DNA from 2 places in the Cytobacillus sp. GQ23 genome. Region 2 is predicted to be linked to the other one. Evidence: a T-box and tRNA genes for the amino acid it is inferred to sense, from the RefSeq annotation. Region 2 holds a T-box; the other holds one or more tRNA genes.

Region 1 (4,430 bases), on a different contig from region 2:
TGCCCAATTCAGGTAATTATGGAACATAAAAAAATGGCTATTCTGCTATTCAGCGGAATCCTCCGCAAAAGGAAATTTGATACGAAGTGAGAAGGAGATTTGATCATAAGATGGAGCGTATTTTTGTTTGGTTGAAATTTAAAGAATCCAAAAGAAAATCCCGGACAATGCAGTCAGGGATACCACTATAATTTTTATTTGTAAATAGGTTCTGGGTGAAAAGCCTGAAAAATCTCACCTGTCGGCTCAAGCCAACCTTCTCATAAACCCGGATAGCAGGCTCATTCTCCTTGATGACAGACAGGTAGATTTCATCGCATACATACATCTCTTTCATTTCCTCAATTACAAGCTTAATTGCAGGCATACCATCCTTTACCCTGGAATTGATGTCCAAGCATCAGACTCACAATACCGGTTATGGTCCCTGTCCAGTCCATGGGTTGCAAACCCCATTAAAATATCTTTGTCATATATTGCTTTGCATGTCCAGCCATTAACTGAAGCAAGAGCAATGAAAAAAGCATTGGATCCGACAAATCTTTCGAAGATCTGAAACTTCTTTTCCTGCTCTTCCTCAGGTTTCAAATTAATAATCTCAAAAAGTCTGTAACAAGTTTCAGCTGCAGGTCCATTTCCGTCCCTATCCTTCGGTTCTAAAATATTTGCTAAGATCAGATTCGCAGTTAAGATCAGAAATTCCTTTCGGAAAAGAAAAAGCCTCCCTGAATTTCTAACAAAGGGAGGCTCTTGCTTATTATTTTTTTCTCTTTTTTGTCAATCTTCCTAATAGGAAAGCTCCTGCTGCTACACCAATCACAGTATTGGTTTTCTTAGTAAATACCTGCTTGGCAACAAGGTTTATGTTCTGAGGCCGTTCTGCCAGGCGCCTCATGAAGTAACCGTACCAGTCATGCCCAAAAGGGACATATGTGCAGAAATTATAGCCTTCACCCGCAAGCTTCAGCTGCATATCCTTGCGGAAGCCATATAGCATTTGGAATTCAAATTTATCTTTTGGGATATTGTTAGCCCTTACAAAATCTTTTACATGATTAATTACATTATGGTCATGTGTTGCAATTGAAGTAAATTTGCCATTTAGCAGATGCCACTCTATTAATTTTATGAAGTTAGCGTCAATGTCATTTTTGTCCTGATAAGCAATTTCTTCAGGCTCCTTGTAAGCACCTTTTACAATCCGCAGCCGGAAATTCTGATACTTTTTAAGGTCTTCTTCTGCAGCACGGAAATATGCCTGGATAACAGTACCAAAGTTATCATATTCTCTGGATAATTCATCCAAAATATCAAAAGAGGGCTGCAGACGCTTTGAGTCTTCCATATCCATATTCACAAAAATACCATAGCGGCTTGCTCTCTCGACTATCTCCCTGACATTTTCAAGGCAAAAAGAATAGTCAATATCAAGGCCTAATTGAGAAGGCTTTAAAGAGATATGTGCATCAACCTGATTTTCATGAATTGCCTCTATTACTTCTATTATTTGTTTTTTCGCCTCTGCCGCCTCTTCTTTTTTAAATACAAATTCCCCGAGATTATCGACAGTACAAGAGATGCCATGAGCATTAAGCTCTTTTATACTCTGAATTGCTTCATCTAAATTTGTTCCCGCAACTACATTCTGCGCTCCCAATTTCAAACCATATTTCTTTGCAGCGTTATTCAGAAATTCGTTTTGGGAAAGGCCTATAAACAGATCTTTCAACATAGAAATATCCCCTAACTCTTGTAATTTCACAATAAGATTATAGCATGGATTTTCAATAAAAATTATTTTGCGAATTTTTATATTTTATTGATTCCCTACCAATGTTTCGTTAAAACCTCACAGGAAACCCGGCTCAACAATGACGATCCCCAGGCGCATAAAAAAACGCTTGGCATTATTAGCCAAGCGCTATAAGTATGATTCCGACTGGGTTCGAACCAGCGACCTCTACCCTGTCAAGGTAGCGCTCTCCCAGCTGAGCTACGGAATCGTTATGAATATTCCCCTTTACTTGGGACAATATAAAATATACTTCTTTTTATTCTAAAAGTCAATACCTATATTTCATCCAGAAACTATCAGGTTAGTAACTTTATAACCAGATTACATTCCCTTTACAAATTCAGCATTTGTACCTTTTAGGTATCTTTTTAAGATTATATGCTTTATAATGCCCTCTATATGATTCTTTTCTTAGTTGAATCAATCTATGCAGGGTTACGGAAGGAGAATTTGAATGAAGAAGCTAATGTACCCCTTTTTACTAGTATTAATATCTGCCGTTTTAGCTGCTTGTGGAGCTGATGACGAAAGCAAGAAGGCAGATAAAAAAGAAGAAGCAAAAACAGCTGAAACCGATCAGCAGGACCAGCAAAAGCAAATGGAAGAAATGCAAAAGAAAATGGATAAGCAAAAGCTTGATGAAAACAAGACAGTTGCCATTGTGAATGACCAGAAAATTCTTGGACGCGAGTATAACAGCGTGCTTACATCATCACAAATGATGTATCAGCAAATGGGACAAGATCCTACTAGCAAAGATGCTGCAGAAGAAATTAAGAAACAGACACTTGACAGTCTAGTGGGACAGACCCTGCTTCTACAGGAGGCTGATAAAAAAGGCTATAAAGCTTCAGATGAAGAAATTAAGAAAAAGCTAGAAGAAACAAAAGGGCAATTCAAAGATGACAAGGAATTTGAAACAGCAATGAAACAGGCTGGCCTTAATCCCGATTCATTAGAGACGGAAATTGCCAATAATATTAAATATACGAAATACATCGAAGGCGAGATTAAGCCTGGAGAAGTTACAGATGCTGATATTCAGAAGTTCTATGAAGAATATGCCAGCCAGGGTGGTGCTGAAGGTCAGGAGCCCCCTAAATTGGAAGAAGTAAAGCCGCAGATCAAACAGAATCTCGAACAGCAAAAACAGCAGGAAATGCTCGTTAAGCATGTAGAAGAGTTGAAGAAAAATGCAAAAATTGATATTAAGGTATAAATATATTTGAACAGCTCCCTATATCGGGAGCTGTTTTTCTATGCAAATGGCACTTAATGGATGTAATCTTCCCCTTGAGGAATTATTTAAATGCTGTAATATGTACTAGGGAGGATCAACATGATAAAACATACTACATTTATTCAAATAATTGCAGGTTATTTAATTCTCACTCTCGGTGTCTCATTAATCATTTTATCCAATATTGGTGCAGGTGCCTGGGACACTGTTTATGTTGGACTTTTTAATCAGTTCGGTCTGACCATCGGAACATGGTCATTCCTGGTCACTGCATCCCTTATATTTTTCAATGCCTTACTGACCTGGGAAAAACCGCAGTTTAAATCATTCATTGGTACCATATTAGCGAGTCTGGGGATTGATTTTTGGATGGAGATTGTTTTTAGCGGCTTCACAGTTACACAACTTCCCTATCAGATATTTGCCTTCTTCACTGGTATTATTCTTCTGGGCTTCGGGGTATCTATCTATATCCGACCGCAATTATTCAGCGGCCCAATTGATGGTTTAATGATCGCCACTGCCAAAAGGCTCAATATCAGCATAAAATCAGCTCGTATCATTAATGAATTTCTAGCATTAGCCCTTGGCCTTCTCTTAGGCGGCCCTGTAGGATTGGGTACATTAATTGTAGCCATCTTTTTAGGCTATGCCATACAATATGGAACTGCTTTTCTAAATCACTTAAAAGATAAGGGATTAAAAATTATTTAAAAGACTTCATTTGTGAAGTCTTTTTTTAAGCGAACAAATTTTCGTATTTCTCTTGATTAAGAACACACGTTCGTTTATAATGTAAATAAAAGTAAGGAGGGATTTCTCTATGAAAGGAATTCTTTATCGAGCTATGGAAGAGAGAAAACCTGTGGAAATCATTTACCACTCCAAACGCAATTCATTTACGCAAAGAAAAATATTAATCAAAGAACTTCGAGGCAGCACGATTTTAGCCTATTGTTTATATAGAAAACAGATGCGAATCTTTAATTTAAATCATATCATGTCCATTTTACCTGAAAAGCAGGCTCGCCAGATCAGCTAAAGGACAATTCAATATATTCATCAAGGCTGTATTTCACAGAAGAAGTACGCCTTTTTATTATGCCCCCTTCCCGATTATCCAGCTCCCTTTGGGGTATATATTCTCTAACTGGGATTGGACCCTAAAATTCTGCATGGTTTGGAAAGGATGGATTTTATGAAATCAAAATCATTCATTACTGCTTTGTTTGCAGGCTCCCTTTTATTGGCAGGCTGTAATCAGACTGAAGAGCAAATTGTAGAGAAGGAAGACAAAAACAACCCTTCTACTGAAGAACAGCGGGCAGAAACGAAGGAAGCATCGAAAGAGAACAAAAGAATCACTGAAGAAGTTGGCTTAGGAGACTCTCGAGA
Region 2 (4,430 bases):
CCATCATCCATACCATTCTTTCCAGACCAGGCTTCATTCCCAGTCTCAGTCTTGAATGAATCCATGCCAATGCTTCTTCATAAGCTGAAAACATATATTTACACCTCCGTTATACAGGAAGGAAGACGAATCCCAGATTCGGATCCGCCTTCCGCAGCAACTATTTATTCCCCTTTTAGCTCTTTGATCCGAGCTTCCACAGCTGCTCTCTTTTCGCTGTAGTCTTGTTCTTTTGCTTTTTCTTCCTCAATTACTTTTTCCGGCGCTTTTTTAATAAAGCCTTCATTTGAAAGTTTCTTTTGAACACGTTCAACTTCTTTATTTAATTTATCCCACTCTTTTTGCAGTCTGGCCACTTCTTCTTCGATATTAATCAAGCCTTCAAGCGGGAGGATAATTTCTGCCCCAGTCACTACGGCTGTCATCGCCTTATCAGGTGTTTCAACCTCTAAAGCCAGCACCAGTTCCTCAGGATTACAGAAGCGTTCAACATAGGCACGGTTATTTTCCAGTGTAGCAAGAATTTCACGGTCTTTAGCCCTTACCATCATTTTAATCTTCTTGCTCATCGGCGTGTTTACTTCAGCACGGCTGTTGCGGACAGAACGGATAATTTCAACAAGCAGCTTCATTTCATTTGCAGCCTGATTGTCTGTATATTCAACCTGTACTTCCGGCCACTGGGCAACCGTAATGGAGTCGCCTGAGTGAGGAAGGTTCTGCCAAATTTCCTCTGTAATAAATGGCATAAATGGATGAAGGAGACGCATTGTGTTATCCAGTACATATGCCAGGATGGAGAGGGTTGTTTTCTTGGCAGCTTCATCTTCTCCATACAGCGGAATCTTCGCCATTTCTATATACCAGTCGCAGAAATCATCCCAGATGAAGTTGTACAGAACTCGGCCAACCTCACCAAACTCATAGCGGTCAGATAATCTTGTAACAGTCTCGATTGTTTCATTTAAACGGGTCAGAATCCATTTATCAGCAACAGACTTTTCGCCGCTTAAATCGATTTCTTCGAACTTTAATCCATCCATATTCATTAAAGCAAAACGTGATGCGTTCCAGATTTTATTGGCAAAGTTCCAGGTTGCCTCTACCTTTTCCATGCTAAAACGAAGATCTTGCCCCGGCGAGCTTCCCGTAGAAAGGAAGTATCGGAGTGAGTCGGCACCATACTGGTCGATAACATCCATCGGATCAACGCCATTTCCAAGTGATTTACTCATCTTGCGTCCCTGTGAATCTCGAACAAGACCATGAATTAATACATCCTCGAATGGGCGCTCCCCTGTAAATTCGAGACCCTGGAAGATCATCCGGGATACCCAGAAGAAAATGATGTCATAGCCTGTTACAAGGGCAGCAGTCGGATAGTATCTCTTAAAGTCAGCGGAATCAGTATCCGGCCAGCCCATTGTGGAAAACGGCCATAATGCTGAACTGAACCAAGTATCTAATACATCTTTATCCTGTTCCCAGTTTTCGCTGTCCACAGGAGCTTCCTGACCTACATAAACCTCGCCGGTCTCCCTGTGATACCACGCCGGTATGCGGTGTCCCCACCAGAGCTGGCGTGAAATGCACCAGTCACGTATATTTTCCATCCAGCGCAGATACGTTTTTTCAAATCGGTCCGGAACAAAGTTTACTTTTTCCTCTTTATTTTGAAGAGCAATGGCTTCATCCGCAAGAGGCTGCATTTTAACAAACCACTGCGTTGAAAGGTATGGTTCAACTACTGCACCGCTTCGCTCTGAATGGCCCACAGAATGCATATGCTCTTCAATTTTGAAAAGAACGCCTTCTTCCTGAAGGTCCTTTACAATCTGCTTGCGGCATTCAAACCGGTCCATCCCCTGATACTTACCAGCTCTGCTATTCATCGTGCCGTCTTCATTCATAACAAGAATTCTTTCAAGATTGTGGCGGTTTCCGATTTCGAAATCATTTGGGTCATGAGCAGGCGTAATTTTTACAGCACCAGATCCAAAATCCATTTCTACATAATCATCAGCAACAATCGGAATTTCCCTTCCTGTAATCGGCAGTTTAACTGTCTTGCCGATTAAATGCTTATAGCGTTCATCTTCAGGGTGTACCGCTACAGCAGTATCGCCAAGCATTGTTTCTGGGCGTGTAGTAGCAATTTCGATATGACCCGATCCATCTGCCAGAGGATATCTCATGTGGTAGAAGGCACCTTGAACATCCTTATAAATAACTTCGATATCAGATAGGGCTGTTTTTGTAGACGGATCCCAGTTGATGATGTACTCGCCGCGGTAAATAAGGCCTTTATTATAAAGTGAAACAAAAACCTCTCTAACAGCCTTTGAAAGCCCTTCATCCAGCGTGAAGCGTTCACGGCTGTAATCAAGCCCTAATCCAAGCTTTGACCATTGCTGGCGGATATGGCTCGCATACTCCTCTTTCCATTTCCAGGTTTCTTCTACGAATTTCTCGCGGCCTAGATCATAGCGGCTTTTGCCTTCATTTCGGAGCTTTTCTTCCACCTTTGCCTGAGTGGCAATACCCGCATGGTCCATTCCCGGAAGCCATAAAACATCGTACCCCTGCATACGCTTCATTCGTGTGAGGATATCCTGCAGAGTCGTATCCCATGCGTGGCCAAGATGAAGTCTTCCGGTTACGTTTGGAGGCGGAATCACAATTGTATACGGCTGCTTTGTTTCATCATCTTTTGCTTCAAAGAACTTTCCTTCCAGCCACCAGTGATATCTCCCTTTTTCAATCGCCTGCGGATCATACTTCGTCGGCATTGATATTTCATTGTTATCCATATTTCATTCTTCCTTTCTAAAAGCAAATAAAAAAACTCCGCTCGCCATAAAAGGACGAATGGAGTTTGCTTCGCGGTACCACCTTTTTTTCAACCAAAAAAGAAAATCAGCAAAAGACATTCTTATAGTGATTGACACTTAAGCAGATAACGGATTTCCCGTCTTTTACTACTTGGCTGCTGCCTTTCGCAAAAGATGCTCTAGGGCGACCTTCCAACGGTTCTGCCTGGATAACCTTTCAGCTGCTGGTTTTCCTCTCTAAAAAGGCAAATAGCCATTGTACTCTTCCCTGTCTTAGCAACGATATTAAATTTATATATAAAATATAGTACCGAAAATAGACGGTTATAGTCAATAAGGATACCCCAGTTTTTTATATATTATTCACAGCATCCTTGAAAGTGCTGATGAGTTACACCCGGCAGGAACACCTTTTTATGTCAAAAAAACGAAAATAGGCACTTTACGGAAAATAGAATCATAGGATGTAAAATAAGAACATTGGGGAAAGGGGTATGCGCGAATGAGAAAAAAATATAATCCCTACAAACTGCCTCCCTGGTTAAGAACTTTCAGGAATATATGTGCACAATTCATTATCCCGTTCTGTGTTTTTCAAGGCATTAGAACAATATTATTGCCTACTACCTTCGATGTGCTGCTGCTTTCGCTGTTCATTCTGATCGCTATCGCCTTTCATCTTCAATTAGTATAGGAGCCCTCAACCTTCAGCTTTGGGCTCCTTCCTGTGCTTGAGCTTCTGCTGCCGCTTTTGCTTCTTGTTTTTGTCTCTCAATCTCATCGATTCTCATAACGGCATATTCAATATTTTTTAACAGCCAAAACTGCCTTTGCAGATGCTGGACAGCCTTCCTCTCTCCCCTTTTTCCTTCCCCTTTATAATATTGCTCAGCTGCTCTGATAATAGGACCCGGATGAGCAAAGTAGCTTTGAAACAGCAGCATCTCGTCATCCCTGAAGGGAAAGTACTTCATATAAGTGTAAAGCCATTCTACACATTCCTCAGATCTTTTGGGATATGTTTTTAGTGTCCTTGATAAAAACGGCAATAAATCATGGAGCGGCGACCCCTGTCTTGCCTTTTCGAAATTAGTAAAGTAGCCATACCCCCTATCATCGTATAGAAAATGTTCGGTTGAAACTTTCCCATGAATAATGACCGTTCGTGCTTTTTCATCTTCCTTTGTTTTTTCGAACCAATCTTTAAATTTGTTTGTGGAGAATTTAAGTGCCTGGCTGATATCATTGTAATATAGGGAAAACATTAGCTCAAAAGGGGACATATACTCTTTTCTTTCGCACGCTTCAATGAATCCCTCCAGAAACTCATTTTCTTTTTCCCATTCCTGTAAGGTATTTTCGTAATGCTCGGTACGGTCTTCTTTTTTTATCGGAACCTCCCTCGAGGACAATGTGTGCAGTCTTGCCAATTCCCGCAGCATCTGCTGATGCCGCTCAAATCTATCCTCCTTTTCCTCATTGGACATCCAGGGCATTAAATAAAATAATTCATTCTGATGGAGTACAGCATATCTTCCGTCCACCGTTGGGTAAATAGGAACTATTCTGTTGAAGCCTTTTTGAAAAAGTGTTTGTACA

What was found. A T-box is a leader RNA that pairs with one kind of tRNA and senses whether it is charged. The one in region 2 lies ahead of AC6CHU_RS02215 (valine--tRNA ligase), so its partner is inferred to be a tRNA-Val.
Region 1: it has a tRNA-Val gene. The T-box ahead of AC6CHU_RS02215 (valine--tRNA ligase) is inferred to sense a tRNA for this amino acid. The anticodon was not compared.

Annotation. Positions count from the first base shown of each region.
Region 1 is NZ_JCAXER010000014.1:59,372-63,801, forward strand. It holds gene AC6CHU_RS13170 (hypothetical protein) at 376-588, opposite strand; gene AC6CHU_RS13175 (proline dehydrogenase family protein) at 758-1,732, opposite strand; tRNA gene AC6CHU_RS13180 (tRNA-Val) at 1,931-2,003, opposite strand; gene AC6CHU_RS13185 (SurA N-terminal domain-containing protein) at 2,250-3,014, shown strand; gene AC6CHU_RS13190 (YczE/YyaS/YitT family protein) at 3,135-3,749, shown strand; gene AC6CHU_RS13195 (WYL domain-containing protein) at 3,859-4,077, shown strand; gene AC6CHU_RS13200 (hypothetical protein) at 4,234-4,430, shown strand, end outside.
Region 2 is NZ_JCAXER010000002.1:94,979-99,408, forward strand. It holds gene AC6CHU_RS02210 (bifunctional folylpolyglutamate synthase/dihydrofolate synthase) at 1-94, opposite strand, end outside; gene AC6CHU_RS02215 (valine--tRNA ligase) at 165-2,810, opposite strand; T-box leader at 2,858-3,115, opposite strand; gene AC6CHU_RS02220 (YszA family small membrane protein) at 3,334-3,525, shown strand; gene ysxE (spore coat protein YsxE) at 3,539-4,430, opposite strand, start outside.